Regions from separate parts of the Streptomyces sp. NPDC052114 genome, predicted to be linked through region 1. Evidence: riboswitches for the same ligand, from Rfam matches in the RefSeq annotation. Region 1 holds a riboswitch; the other holds the start of a gene.
The links. A riboswitch is a leader RNA that binds a small molecule or an ion and turns the genes downstream of it on or off. The one in region 1 is predicted to bind cobalamin.

Region 1 (7,196 bases):
GCGGGAGCAGTCATGGGATCTTCCCTCCGGATCATTTACTGAGTGATGTGTCAGTAAGTTAACCTTCTTCTGAGCGATTACTCAATAAAGAAGTGACCGCTCGACAGGGATCGGCGACGAAAGGGGACATGAGGTGACGCAGGCGCGGCGCGGAAGGCCGTCGACCGGGGTGCGGGAGGCGGTCCTGAAGAGCACCGTCGAGGTGCTCGGCGAGGCGGGCATCGCCCTGTCCACCAAGGAGATCGCGCGCCGGGCGGGCGTGGCGGAGTCGAGCATCTTCTACCACTTCGGCGACCGGCTCGGCCTGCTGCAGGCGGTCATCGGGCAGCATCTGCCGGTGTTCTCCGACGCCACGGTCGTGCTCGGGCGGCGCGAGCCCGACGGGGACGCGGCTCCCGAGGGCGATGCGGCCTCTGCGGGGGCCGGGGAGGACCTGCGGTCCGACCTGGTGGCCGTGGTGAGCGGCCTGGAGCGCTTCTACCTGGGGATCATGCCGATCCTCGGCACCCTGCAGTCCGACCGCCAGCTGCGCGAACTCCTCGTGGGGCGCGAGGGTGCGGTGGGCCCGCACCTGGCGCACGGCGTGGTCGCCGACCTGCTGCGCACCGAGCAGGGGGCCGGGCGGGTGCGCGCGGGCCTGGACCCGGCGGCGGGCGCGCTGCTGCTCATCGGGGCCGCCCACCAGCGGGCCATGCACCGCTATCTGCTCGGGTCCGGCGCCGAGGCGTTCCTGCCGCCGGTCGACACGGTGGTGGACGCGCTGCTGCCGTCGTTCGCCTGACGGGACGCGGCACGACGGCGCACGTTCCGGGCACCGCTGGTGCCCTTGCCGGAGCGGCGACCCCCTCAAGTGGCCGCCCCGGCAAGGGGATCGGGGTCAGGCGGTGCGCTCGGGCAGCTCCGCCCGCACCTCACGGGCCGCGGCGACCAGGCTCGCCAGCGATGCCTTGGTCTCCGGCCAGCCGCGCGTCTTGAGACCGCAGTCCGGGTTCACCCACAGCCGGTCGGCGGGAATGGCTTCAAGTCCCTTGCGCAGCAGGGCCGCCGACTCCGCCGTGCTGGGCACGCGCGGCGAGTGGATGTCGTAGACGCCGGGCCCGACCTCGCGGGGATAGCCGCCCGTGGCCAGCTCGTCCGCGACCTGCATGTGCGAGCGGGCCGCCTCCAGACTGATGACGTCGGCGTCGAGTTCGTCGATGGCGCGCAGGATGTCGCCGAACTCGGCGTAGCACATGTGGGTGTGGATCTGGGTGTCCGGACGTACGCCGCTCGTGGAGAGGCGGAACGACTCCGTAGCCCAGGCGAGGTACGCGGCCTGGTCGGCGGCGCGCAGCGGCAGCGTCTCGCGCAGCGCGGGCTCGTCGACCTGGATCACCGAAGTGCCCGCCGCCTCCAGGTCGTTCACCTCGTCGCGCAGCGCGAGGGCGACCTGGCGCGCGGTGTCGCCGAGCGGCTGGTCGTCGCGGACGAAGGACCAGGCGAGCATCGTGACGGGACCCGTGAGCATGCCCTTGACCGGACGGGCGGTGAGGGACTGGGCGTAGGACGTCCAGCGCACCGTCATCGGCTCGGGCCGCGAGATGTCGCCCGCGAGCACCGGCGGGCGCACATAGCGCGTGCCGTACGACTGGACCCAGCCGTGCTGCGTGGCCAGATATCCGGTGAGCTGCTCGGCGAAGTACTGGACCATGTCGTTGCGTTCGGCCTCGCCGTGCACCAGGACGTCCAGGCCCGCCTTCTCCTGGAAGGCGATCACCTCCTGGATCTCGGCCCTGATGCGCTCCTCATAGCCGTCGGTGTCCACCCGTCCGGCGCGCAGGTCGGCGCGCGCGGTACGCAGTTCGGTCGTCTGCGGGAAGGAGCCGATGGTGGTCGTCGGCAGCTGCGGCAGGCCGAGGCGGCCCCGCTGGGCGGGCGCGCGCTCCGGGTAGGCGTGCGCGCGGCGGGCGTCGGCCTCGGTGACGCCCGCGACGCGGGCGCGTACCGCCGGATCGTGGGTGAGCGCCGAGCCGGCCCGGGAGGCCAGGTCGGCCCGGTTGGCGGCCAGTTCGGCGGTGATGGCGCCGGGTCCCTGGGCCAGGCCGCGCGCCAGGACGGCGATCTCGGTGGTCTTCTGCCGGGCGAAGGCCAGCCAGCGGGCGATCTGCGGGTCGATGTCGCGCTCGGCGGTCGCGTCCAGCGGGACGTGCAGCAGCGAGCAGGACGCGGAGACGTCGACCCGGTCGGCGAGCCCGAGGAGGGTGCCCAGCGTGGCGAGCGACTTCTCCAGGTCGTTGAGCCAGATGTTGCGGCCGTTGACCACGCCCGCGACCAGCCGCTTGCCGGGCAGTCCGCCGACGGCCGCGAGGTCGTCGAGCTGGCCCGCGGCCGACTCGGTGAAGTCGAGGGCGAGCCCCTCGACCGGCGCCTTGGCGAGCACGGGCAGCGCCTTGCCGAGCCTGCCGAAGTAGGAGGCGACGAGCAGCCTGGGCCGGTCGGTGAGGGCGCCGAGGTCGCGGTAGGCGCGCGTGGCCGCGTTCAGCTCGGCCGGGGTGCGGTCCTGGACCAGCGCGGGTTCGTCGAGCTGGACCCAGTCGGCGCCCGCGGCCCGCAGGTCGGCGAGCACCTCCGCGTACACGGGGAGCAGCCGGTCCAGGAGCGTCAGCGGCTCGAAGTCCGGGGCCACGCCGGGCGCGGGCTTGGCGAGCAGCAGATACGTGACCGGGCCGACCAGGACCGGGCGCGCGGTGTGCCCCTGCGCGAGCGCTTCCCTGAGCTCGTCGACCTGCTTGCCGGAGTCTGCGGTGAAGACGGTGTCGGGACCCAGCTCGGGCACCAGATAGTGGTAGTTCGTGTCGAACCACTTGGTCATCTCCAGCGGCGCCACGTCCTGGGTGCCGCGGGCCATCGCGAAGTACCCGTCCAGGGCGTCGGCGGTGACGGCGTCGCGGTGCCGGGCGGGGACGGCGCCGACCATCACGCTGGTGTCCAGGACGTGGTCGTAGTACGAGAAGTCGCCGGTCGGCACCTCGTGGAGGCCGGCGTCGGCGAGGTGGCGCCAGGCGGTCCGGCGCAGCGTCGCGGCGGTCTCCCGCAGCTCCTGGGCGGTGACCCGGCCCTTCCAGTAGCCCTCGACGGCCTTCTTCAGTTCGCGGTTCTGGCCCTGGCGGGGGTAGCCGTACACGGTGGCGTGCACTGCCGCGGCTGCGGACTTGGATGTCACGGAACTCTCCTTCGCGAGCGTGTCGGTGCCGATCCCGGCGGCGACGGGGGCGCGAAGGGTGTGACGCATCGGGAGGAGCGGACCGGCGCCGTGCGCGCGGTCGTCCGCCTGATGTGTACGCCGACCCGCCCTCGAGGTCACCGAGATCTCCGTGCGCGATCGGTCGCGCACGGGCAACGGGCAGGTCTTCGGACTCGCGGGCCCGTCCACCGCCTTCGTGAGAAGGCGCGGACACCTACTGGCCGTCGCTTCCCAGGACCGGCTCTCCGGTCCCAGTGCGTGTGACGGCGGTCGTTCCCGCTCACCGCTGCGGGGCAGTCCCGGATTCCCACCGGGTTCCCTCTTGCGACGCGCCTGCCTGGCGGGCAGGGCGAACCAGCTGCAGTGGTCAGCGTATACCCGCCGAAGGTCACGCAGGTGGCCCGCGGATGTCGACCCGGTGCCGGGGAGGGTGGGGTGGACTTACTAGGACGTCCAACTATATGTTCGTGAGCAGAGCCCGCGGTGCAGGGAAGCCGGTGTGAATCCGGCGCGGTCCCGCCACTGTGACCGGGGAGTGCGTTCTCGCCGAGCGATACGCCACTGACGGACAAGTCCCGTCGGGAAGGCGGGAGAACGCGCGTTGATCCGGGAGTCAGGATACCGGCCGCGGGGTGTTCCGTGTTGTCCACGAGGATGGAGCAGACACGCATGGCACCGGTCCGTACCCACGACCCAGGTGATCCGGCGGAGCGCGCGGCGGTCCCCGCCCGCGCTCAACTCCCCGACGGCCCCTAGGCCTTCGCGTCCCACGGCTGCCCCGGCCACGCCCCCCGACGGGCGCTGTCGGCGGTCTGCCGTGCCATCCCCGGATCCCACCTGACGAGAGCAGGCTCCCATGGTCCGTGAACTGACCCATCTCATCTCCGGCAAGCACGTGCGCGGGGCCTCGGGGCTCTACGCCGACGTGTACGACCCCAACTCCGGCTCCGTGCAGGCCCAGGTGCCGCTGGCCGGCCGCGCGGAGACGGCCGAGGCGATCGCCGACGCCGAGGAGGCGCAGCGCGCGTGGGGCGAGTGGAACCCGCAGCGGCGCGCCCGCGTCCTGCTGCGCTTCCTCCAACTCGTCGAGGGCGAGCGGGACTCGCTGGCCCGGCTCCTGTCCGGCGAGCACGGCAAGACCGTCGCCGACGCCCACGGCGACCTGCAACGCGGCCTGGAGGTCGTCGAGTTCGCCGCGGGCATCCCGCATCTGCTGAAGGGCGAGTTCACCGACAACGCGGGCACCGGCATCGACGTGTACTCCTTGCGCGTACCCCTCGGCGTCATGGCCGGGATCACCCCGTTCAACTTCCCCGCGATGATCCCGCTGTGGCAGCTGGCGCCCGCGCTCGCCTGCGGCAACTCCTTCGTCCTCAAGCCGTCCGAGCGCGCGCCGTCCGTACCGCTCAGGCTCGCCGAACTGTTCCTGGAGGCGGGCCTGCCGCCCGGCGTCCTGAACGTCGTCAACGGCGGCAAGGAAGCCGTGGACACCCTCCTGGAGGACCCGCGCGTCCAGGCGCTCGGCTTCGTCGGCTCCACCCCGATCGCCGCGCACATCTACGCCACCGCCGCCGCGCAGGGCAAGCGCGCCCAGTGCTTCGGCGGCGCCAAGAACCACATGATCGTTATGCCGGACGCCGACCTCGACCAGGCCGTGGACGCCCTGATCGGCGCCGGGTACGGCTCCGCGGGCGAGCGCTGCATGGCCATCTCGGTCGCCGTCCCGGTGGGGGAGGAGACCGGTGACGCACTCGTCGCCCGCCTCAAGGAACGCGTGGCCGACCTGCGCATCGGCCGCTCCGACGACCCCGAGGCCGACTTCGGCCCGCTGGTGAGCCGCGAGGCGCTCGACCGCGTCCGCCGCTACGTCGACATCGGGGTCAACGAAGGCGCCGAACTCGTCGTCGACGGACGTGACTTCACCCTGGAAGGACACGAGAACGGCTTCTTCGCCGGGGCCACCCTCTTCGACCGGGTCTCGCCGCGCATGCGGATCTACCGGGAGGAGATCTTCGGGCCGGTGCTGTGCGTGGCCCGCGCGGCGGACTACGAGAGCGCGCTGCGCCTGCCCACCGAGCACCCCTACGGCAACGGCGTCGCGATCTTCACCAGGGACGGCGACACCGCACGCGACTTCTCGCGGCGCGTCGGCGCCGGCATGGTCGGGGTCAACGTCCCCATCCCGGTCCCGGTCGCGTACCACACCTTCGGCGGCTGGAAGCGGTCCGGCTTCGGCGACCTCAACCAGCACGGCCCCGACGCCGTCCGCTTCTGCACCCGCACCAAGACCGTCACCTCGCGCTGGCCCGCCGGAGCCAGGGAAGGCGCGAACTTCACCATCCCGACGATGGGATGACCGCGATGACATCGCTCACCGGCACCCTCACCAAGGACCAACTCGCCCTCGCCGAGGTCACCCTGGACTTCGCCGAGGAACACCTCGCCCCGCACGCCGTCGCCTGGGACCGCGACAAGCACTTCCCCGTGGACGTGCTGCGCAAGGCCGCGGCGCTCGGCCTCGGCGGCGTCTACGTCCGTGAGGAGCACGGCGGCTCCGGCCTCGGCCGCACCGACGGCACCCTCGTCTTCGAGGCCCTGGCCACCGGCTGCCCCTCCATCGCCGGATACCTCTCCATCCACAACATGGTCGCCTGGATGATCGACCGCTACGGCGACGAGGGCCAGCGCGCCCGCTGGCTGCCCGGCCTGTGCGCGGCCGAGACGCTGGGCAGTTACTGCCTCACCGAGCCCGGCGCCGGATCCGACGCGGCGGCCCTGCGCACCCGCGCGGAACGCGACGGCGACCACTACGTCCTCACCGGCGTCAAACAGTTCATCTCCGGGGCGGGCGCCTCGCACGTCTACGTGGTCATGGCCCGCACCGGCGAGGACGGGCCCGGCGGCGTCACCGCGTTCGTCGTCGAACGGGACGACCCCGGCCTCTCCTTCGGTGCCGACGAACGCAAGATGGGCTGGAACGCCCAGCCCACCCGCCAAGTGCTCCTCGACGGCGTGCGCGTCCCCGCCGACCGCCGTCTCGGCGCGGAGGGCGAGGGCTTCCGCATCGCCATGAACGGCCTCAACGGCGGCCGCCTCGGCATCGCCGCCTGCTCGCTCGGCGGCGCGCAGAGCGCCCTGCACCGCAGCGTCTCCTACCTCGCCGACCGCGAGGCATTCGGCGCGCCGCTCCTGGACGCGCAGGCGCTGCGGTTCCGGCTCGCCGACATGGCCACCGAACTGTCCGCCGCCCGCGCGCTGGTGCGTCAGGCCGCCGATGCCCTCGACCGGGACGACCCCCGGGCCCCGCAGCTGTGCGCCATGGCCAAGAGGTTCGCCACCGACACCGGCTACTCCGTCGCCGACCGCGCCCTGCAACTCCACGGCGGCTACGGCTACTTGAGCGAGTACGGCATCGAGAAGATCGTCCGGGACCTGCGGGTCCACCAGATCCTGGAAGGAACGAACGAGATCATGCGCCTGATCGTGGCCCGCGGCCTGACCGAGGCCGTCCGATGACCATGGCCGACGACCCCGTCCTCCTCCATGTCGAGGGCCGCGCGGCCCGCATCACCCTCAATCGTCCCCAGGCCCTCAACGCCCTCACCCACACCATGGTGCGCCGCATCGACGAGGCGCTGACCGCCTGGGAGGACGACCCCGCCGTCGAGACCGTCGTCCTCACCGGCGCGGGGGAGCGCGGCCTGTGCGCGGGCGGTGACATCAGGTCCATCCACGGCGACATCACCGCGGGCGGCGGTGAGGCGACGCGCGCCTTCTGGCGCGACGAGTATCGTCTCGACGCCCGCATCGCCCGCTATCCCAAGCCGTACGTCGCCGTCATGGACGGAGTCGTCATGGGCGGCGGCGTCGGCATCTCGGCGCACGGCAGCGTCCGCGTGGTCACCGAACGCTCGCGCGTGGCCATGCCCGAGACCGGCATCGGCTTCGTCCCCGACGTCGGCGGCACCTACCT
Region 2 (7,196 bases), on a different contig from region 1:
GTCGCCGCGCTCGCGGTGTTCCCGCTGGCGCTCGGCATGGGGGACCACAAGAAGGAGCCGTTCACCGGCGCCGACGCCCAGGCCGAGACGGCGATCACCGAGCTGAAGCCCGACTACGAGCCCTGGTTCTCGCCGCTGTACGAACCCCCCTCCGGGGAGGTCGAATCGGCGCTGTTCGCCCTCCAGGCGGCGATCGGCGCGGGCGTCCTCGCGTACTACTTCGGGCTGCGCAGGGGGCGCCGCCAGGGCGCGGAGCGCGCACGGGCCGAGGAAGTGGCGGACCCGGTGAGCGGCGCGGAGAGCACCCGGACCGACTCCGAAAAGGTCTGACCCGGGGTGCTGCCCATCGACGCGGCGGCGCACAGCAGCCACTGGCGCCGCCGCCACCCCGTGGACAAGGCCGTGCTCGGGCTCGGCCTCACCGTCCTCGCGATCTCCCTGCCCCCCTGGCCGGGAGCCGTCCTGGTGCTGACCGCCGCGCTCGCGGTGCTGCTCGGACCGGCGGGCGTGCCGCCGCGCAAGCTCTGGCGCGCCTACCGCGTGCCGCTCGGCTTCTGCGTCACCGGCGCCCTGACCCTGCTCGTCCAGGTGGGCGGCCCCGACGGGTTCGTGACGCTCGCCGACGGCGGTCCCGCGCGGGCCGGCGGGCTGCTGCTGCGCACCTCGGCGGCCTCGCTCGGCGTGCTCCTGTTCGCCTTCACCACACCGATGTCGGACCTGCTGCCGCGCCTGGTCAAGGCGGGCGTGCCCGCACCGGTCGTGGACGTGGCGCTCGTGACGTACCGGATGAGCTTCCTGCTCCTGGACTCCATGAGCCGGATCCGGCAGGCGCAGGCGGCCCGCCTCGGCCACACCACCCGGGCCGCCACCTGGCGCTCCCTCGCCGGGCTCGGCGCCACCGCGTTCGTGCGGGCCTTCGACCGGGCGAGCCGGCTCCAGGCCGGGCTCGCCGGACGCGGCTACGACGGCACCCTGCGGGTGCTCGTGCCCGAGGCCCGGATCTCCCGGCCGTTCGTGGCCGCGAGCGCGGCCCTTCTCGTGGGCCTGGCGGCCCTCACCCTCGTACTGGAAAGGTTCCTGCCATGAGCGAGCCGCGTGCTCTTCGCGAGCCGGGCGCTCCCACGGAGGCGGGCGAGGCGCTGGTCTCCCTGCGCGATGCCTCCTACGCGTACGAGGACGGGCCCACCGTGCTCAGCGGCCTCGACTTCGACGTCGTGGCGGGCCGCGCCCTCGCCCTGCTCGGACGCAACGGCAGCGGCAAGACCACGCTGATGCGGCTGCTCAGCGGCGGGCTGCGGCCGGACCGGGGCGGGCTGACGGTCGACGGCCTCCCGGTGACGTACGACCGCAAGGGGCTGACGCGGCTGCGGACCACCGTCCAGCTGGTCGTGCAGGACCCGGACGACCAGCTGTTCGCCGCCTCGGTCGAACAGGACGTGTCCTTCGGCCCGTTGAACCTCGGCCTGCCCGACGCGGAGGTCCGGGCGCGCGTCGCCGAGGCGCTCGCCGCGCTCGACATCACCGCGCTGGCCGACCGGCCCACCCATCTGCTCTCCTACGGCCAGCGCAAGCGGACCGCCATCGCCGGCGCGGTCGCGATGCGTCCCCGCGTGCTGATCCTCGACGAGCCGACCGCCGGACTCGACCCCGACGGCCAGGAACGCCTCCTGGCGACCCTGGGCCGACTGCGGGAGGCCGGGACCACCGTGGTCATGGCGACCCACGACGTGGACCTCGCCCTGCGCTGGGCCGACGACGCGGCGCTGCTCACGCCCTCGGGGGTATGCGCAGGGCCGGTGGCGCGGATGCTCGCCGAACGGGACCTGCTCGCCCGGGCCGGCCTGACGCTGCCGTGGGGGATCGCCGTCGCGGAGCTCCTGCGGGCGCACGGCCTGCACGACGGTGCGGGCCACGGGCCGCGCACCCCGGAGGAGTTGGCCGCCCTCGCGGCACGCGACGACCAGTGATCATGGTTACAGCGGGAAGGGGTGGCCGGTTCGGGACGCCGGGCGTACTCTTCACCTTGCTTCGTGTGTTGACGAAGTGACAACTGAATGCATGCGCGACTGGGGAAAGCCGGTGAGAATCCGGCGCTGACCTGCAACCGTGAGCGGCGCTCGACGCCGTGAGCCGGATCGCCCGACGCGACATGTGCACTGCTTCTCACTGTCATGGTCTGCAGCGTGGAGCCCTGAGCCCCCGGTTCATCGGCCCCTGCCGCTTCCGCACGGAACGCGCGTCAGGGGTTTGTTGCGCGGCACGGGCATGTCGGGGTCCTGGTGCGGCCCCGGCCCGAAGGACCCGAAATGGCCCGTTCGTTACGCGTGTTCGCCGCTGCCCTCGGCCTGCTCCTGTCCGCCGTCGCGCTCGGCCTCGGCGCGGCACCGGACACCGCGAGCGCCCTGGACACCGGGCGCGGCCGCGCCGGATTCTGCCCGGACGCGAACGGGGTGACCGTGGTCGTCGACTTCCGCGAGCTGGGCGGCACGACCATCGTGCGCTGCGCCGTGGGCAGCCAGGCCAGCGGGCTCGCCGCGCTGAAGGCGGCCGGGATCGACGTGACCGGCACCAACCGGTGGGGCGAGTCCTTCATCTGTCGCCTGGAGGGCAGCCCGGGGCCCGACCGCGAACCGTGCGTCGACACCCCGCCCACCAAGGCGTACTGGTCGTACTGGCACGCCCCCAACGGCGGCGCGTGGACCTACAGCCAGCAGGGCGCGACCTACCGCACCCCGCCGACCGGCAGCTTCGAGGGCTGGTCGTTCTCCCTCGACCGCGAGCAGGACGAGGCACCGTCGCCCAGGGTCGCGCCGAAGCGGCCGCCGGGCTCGGGCTCCGGCTCGGGCGGGACCGGTGGGTCGGGCGGATCGGGGTCCTCGGGCGGAGGCGGTAACTCCGGTGGGGAGCAGGGCGGTTCGCAGGGCGGCGGCGCCGAGGTCGGATCCGGTGGCGCGGGACCCGGAGCGGGGGCCGGACAGGACGGCGCCGCGCGCCCCGGCGATCGGCCCGAGCGGCACCCCTCCGAGGACAAGGACAAGGACGAGAAGAAGAAGGAAAAGAAGAGCAAGAAGGGCGAGGACGGCAAGGACAAGAAGTCCGCGACGCCCGGCCCGTCCGCGTCCGGGTCGCCGAGCCCGGTGATCACGCCCAGCGAGGCCGCCGACTGGACCGGCGGCGACGACAGGCGCACGGTCGAGACCGCCGCGTCCTCCGGCGCGCCGACCGGCACCCTGATCGGCATCGCCGCCGCCGTACTGCTCGCCGCGGGCGCCGGAGCCACGGCCTGGCGCCGCAAGCGGGCGGCGCGCGCGGACGGTTCCGGGTGAGCGCCGCCCTCGGGCACCGCGCGCTGCCGCGCGCGGTGCACCCCGGCGCCTGGTGGCTGTGGGCGCTGGGCATGGCCGCGGCCGCGAGCCGCACCGCCAACCCCGTCCTGCTGGTGATGATCCTCGCCGTCGTGGCCTTCGTCGTGGTGCGCAGGCGCGGTGACGCGCCCTGGGCGCTGGCGTTCCGGATGTACCTGGTGCTCGGCGCGTTCATCGTGACGACACGCGTGGTGTTCCGGATCGTCTTCGGCGGCGGCCAGGGCGACACGGTCCTGTTCACGCTGCCGCAGATCACCCTGCCCGAAGCGGCCGCGGGAATCCGCCTGTTGGGGCCCGTCGCCGCCGAACAGCTCCTCGGCGGGTTCTACGACGGCCTGCGCCTGGCCACCATGGTCATCTGCGTCGGCGCGGCGAACGCCCTGGCCAACCCCAAGCGGATGCTCAAGGCGCTGCCGGGCGCCCTCTACGAGGTCGGCACGTCCGTCGTCGTCACCCTGACCGTCGCGCCACAGCTGGTCGAGAGCGTGCAACGGGTGCGCAGGGCACGGCGGTTGCGCGGCGGCGGCCGGACCAGGGGCGTCCGCGCCCTGCACGGCATCGTCATCCCCGTCCTCGAAGACGCGATGAACCGCTCATTGGCCCTGGCCGCCGCGATGGCCTCGCACGGCTACGGCCACACCGGCAGGATCGCCCCGCGGACCCGGCTGCTCACCGGCACCCTCGTCCTGGGCGGCCTGCTCGGCGTCTGCGCCGGCCTGTACGGAGCGATGGGCGCGAGCACGCCCCCGTACCTGGGAGCGCCGCTGCTCCTGGCCGGACTCGCCCTGGCGGGCTGCGGGTTCGTGCTCGGCGGCCGTCGGGTGCGGCGCAGCGGCTACCGCCCCGACCGCTGGCGGACGGCCGAACTCCTCGTGGCGGCCTGCGGGGTGGCTTCGGCGATCCTGCTCTACGCGGCCTCGCGGACGGACGCCGCGTCGCTGTACCCCTCGCTGCCCCCGCTCGCCTGGCCCGAGGTGGCGGCACTCCCCGCCCTCGCCGTACTGGTCGGTGTCGGGCCCGCGTACCTGGCACCGGAACCTCCCGCGTCGTCCGACCCCGCACCCGATCCGGTGCCCCATCAGCCCCTGGAGGTGACCGCGTGATCGACTTCGACGAGGTCACCTTCCGCTACCCGGACGCCCGGGAACCCGCCCTGCGCGGTGTGGACCTGCACATCGGCGAGGGCGAGCTGTGCCTGGTCACCGGGCGCACCGGCGTGGGCAAGTCCACGCTGCTCGGCGCGGTGAACGGCCTGGTGCCCCGCTTCACCGGCGGCCATCTGCGCGGCCGGGTGGCGGTCGACGGAGTGAGCACGGCGACCGCGGCCCCGCAGGAGTTCGCCGCGCTCGTCGGCGTCGTCGGCCAGGACCCGCTCGCGGGGTTCGTCACCGACACCGTCGAGGAGGAACTGGCCTACTGCATGGAGCAGTTGGCCGTACCGCCGGACGTGATGCGCAAGCGCGTCGAGGAGACCCTCGACCTGCTGGGCATCGCCGCCCTGCGCCGGCGCGCCCTGCGCACCCTGTCCGGCGGACAGCAGCAGCGCGTGGCGATCGGGTCCGTCCTGACCGCGCACCCCAAGGTGCTGGTCCTCGACGAGCCGACCTCGGCGCTCGATCCGACGGCCGCCGAGGAGGTGCTCGCGGCGATCACCCGGCTGGTGCACGACCTCGGCACGACCGTGCTGGTCGCCGAGCACCGCATGGAACGCGTCCTGCAGTACGCGGACCGGCTCGTGCACCTGCCGGGCGACGGGCACGTGGTGGCGGGCGACCCCGCCGACCTGATGCGCGCCTCGGACGTGGCGCCGCCCGTCGTACGCCTGGGCAGGCTGGCCGGCTGGGACCCGCTGCCGCTGTCGGTGCGCGACGCGCGCCGCAAGGCCGCGCCCCTGCGGGAACGGCTCGCGGACCGCACACCACCCCGATCCGACGCGGACCCGGGCGAGGCGGCGCTCACGGGCCGCCGGATCACCGTCGCATACGACCGGACCGTCGCCGTGCGCGAGGTGGACCTGACCCTGGCGCGCGGCCGGGTCACCGCCCTCATGGGCCGCAACGGCTCCGGCAAGTCCTCGCTCCTGTGGGCCCTGCAGGGCTCGGGGCCGCGCCGCTCGGGCACCGTCGAGGTGCGCGGACAGGACCCGGGCGAGCTGTCGGCCCGCAGGGCGCGCGCCCTGGTCGGGCTGGTGCCGCAGACCGCGAGCGACCTCCTCTACCGCGAGACCGTCGACGCCGAGTGCGCCCAGGCCGACGCCGACGCGGACGCCCCCGCGGGCACCGCGCGCACCTTGCTCGACACCTTGGCCCCCGGCATCCCGGGGGAACGCCATCCGCGTGATCTGTCCGAGGGGCAGCAACTCGCCCTCGTGCTCGCCGTGCAGCTCGCCGCCGCCCCCGAGGTCGTCCTCCTCGACGAGCCGACCCGCGGCCTCGACTACCACGCCAAGGAGGCCTTCGCGGGCCTCGTGCGCCGCCTCGCCGACGAGGGCCGTGCGGTCGTGGTGGCGACCCACGACGTCGAGTTCACCGCACGGGCCGCCGACCGGGTGGTCGTGATGGCCGAGGGCGAGATCGTCGCCGACGGGCCGACCCGTGACGTCGTGGTCTCCTCGCCCGCCTTCGCCCCGCAGGTCGCCAAGGTCCTCAGCCCGCAGGAGTGGCTGACCGTGGAGCAGGTCCGGCACGCCCTGGAGGCCGTATGACCCGCAGAGGCCGTGGAGGTCGCGTGTCTTCACGGGACGGGTGTTCCGAGCGTGGCGTGCGGGTGCTCTGGCGGGACGGGCGTTCCGAGCGCGGCGCGCGGGTGCCCGCGCTGCCGGTCGGAGCCCGCAGCGCCGCCGTGCTGACGCTCGCGAGCGCGGCCGGGCTCGCCATGTTCTTCTGGCCGTTGTTCGTGGCGCCGCGCCCCGAGGCGGCCGCGCACAGCGCCGACGCCCCGCTCCTGTTCGTCCTGACCATGCCGGTGCTGCTCGCCGTGGTGCTCGCCGAGATGTCGTCCGGCGGCATCGACACGAAGGCCCTCGCGATGCTCGGCGTGCTGTCGGCGGTCAACGCGGGGCTGCGGCCGCTGGGCGCGGGCACCGCGGGCATCGAGACGGTGTTCTTCCTGCTGGTCCTGGCGGGCCGCGTGTTCGGACCCGGGTTCGGCTTCGTGCTCGGGGCGACCTCGCTGTTCGCCTCGGCGCTGCTGACCGCCGGGGTCGGGCCGTGGCTGCCGTTCCAGATGATCGCCTCCGGGTGGATCGGGCTCGGCGCCGGACTGCTGCCCCGGCGGCTCACGGGCCGGGCGGAGATCGCTCTGCTGGCCGTCTACGGCGTCCTCGTGGCGTACGTCTTCGGCTTCCTGATGAACATGTGGTTCTGGCCCTTCACCGCGGGCACCGACACCCAGCTCTCGTTCGTCGCGGGCGACCCGGTCACCGAGAACCTGCACCGCTTCGCCGTCTTCACCCTGGTCACCTCGACCTTCGGCTGGGACACCGGACGCGCGCTGACCAATCTGATCGCGATCGTCGCCCTGGGGCCCGCCGTCCTCGCGGTCCTGCGCAGGGCCGCGCGGCGCGCCGCCTTCGACGCGCCGGTCACCTTCGAGGCGCCCGTTCCGCCCGGCGCGGCCGTCGTCTCCGAGGCGCCCGCCGTCCCTGAGGCGCCCGACGTCGTCGACTCGCCCGTCGCCGCCGGCGGAACCGCTGTCCTCGACCCCGCCGGACCACCGGCCGAACCGGCCGCCCCACCTCACGTCCTTCGGACACGTACCAGCAAGGAGAAGACCGACGATGACTCCGTCCCTCAGACCTGGGGCACGGGCGGTGCTGCCCGCCGCCCTCGC

Region 2: linked by a shared signal. The riboswitch ahead of AB0L89_RS40595 (hypothetical protein) and the one ahead of metE (5-methyltetrahydropteroyltriglutamate--homocysteine S-methyltransferase) in region 1 are both predicted to bind cobalamin.

What each region holds. Positions count from the first base shown of each region.
Region 1 covers NZ_JBFAWC010000016.1:136,956-144,151, reverse strand. Annotated here, with positions in the region: gene AB0L89_RS31080 (ester cyclase) at 1-14, opposite strand, end outside; gene AB0L89_RS31075 (helix-turn-helix domain-containing protein) at 134-781, shown strand; gene metE (5-methyltetrahydropteroyltriglutamate--homocysteine S-methyltransferase) at 878-3,202, opposite strand; cobalamin riboswitch at 3,364-3,597, opposite strand; cobalamin riboswitch at 3,688-3,868, shown strand; gene AB0L89_RS31065 (CoA-acylating methylmalonate-semialdehyde dehydrogenase) at 4,080-5,579, shown strand; gene AB0L89_RS31060 (acyl-CoA dehydrogenase family protein) at 5,585-6,739, shown strand; gene AB0L89_RS31055 (enoyl-CoA hydratase/isomerase family protein) at 6,736-7,196, shown strand, end outside.
Region 2 covers NZ_JBFAWC010000037.1:5,503-12,698, reverse strand. Annotated here, with positions in the region: gene AB0L89_RS40610 (energy-coupling factor ABC transporter substrate-binding protein) at 1-330, shown strand, start outside; gene cbiQ (cobalt ECF transporter T component CbiQ) at 337-1,086, shown strand; gene AB0L89_RS40600 (ATP-binding cassette domain-containing protein) at 1,083-1,967, shown strand; cobalamin riboswitch at 2,017-2,162, shown strand; gene AB0L89_RS40595 (hypothetical protein) at 2,307-3,326, shown strand; gene AB0L89_RS40590 (CbiQ family ECF transporter T component) at 3,323-4,468, shown strand; gene AB0L89_RS40585 (ATP-binding cassette domain-containing protein) at 4,465-6,069, shown strand; gene AB0L89_RS40580 (ECF transporter S component) at 6,093-7,196, shown strand, end outside; gene AB0L89_RS40575 (hypothetical protein) at 7,144-7,196, shown strand, end outside.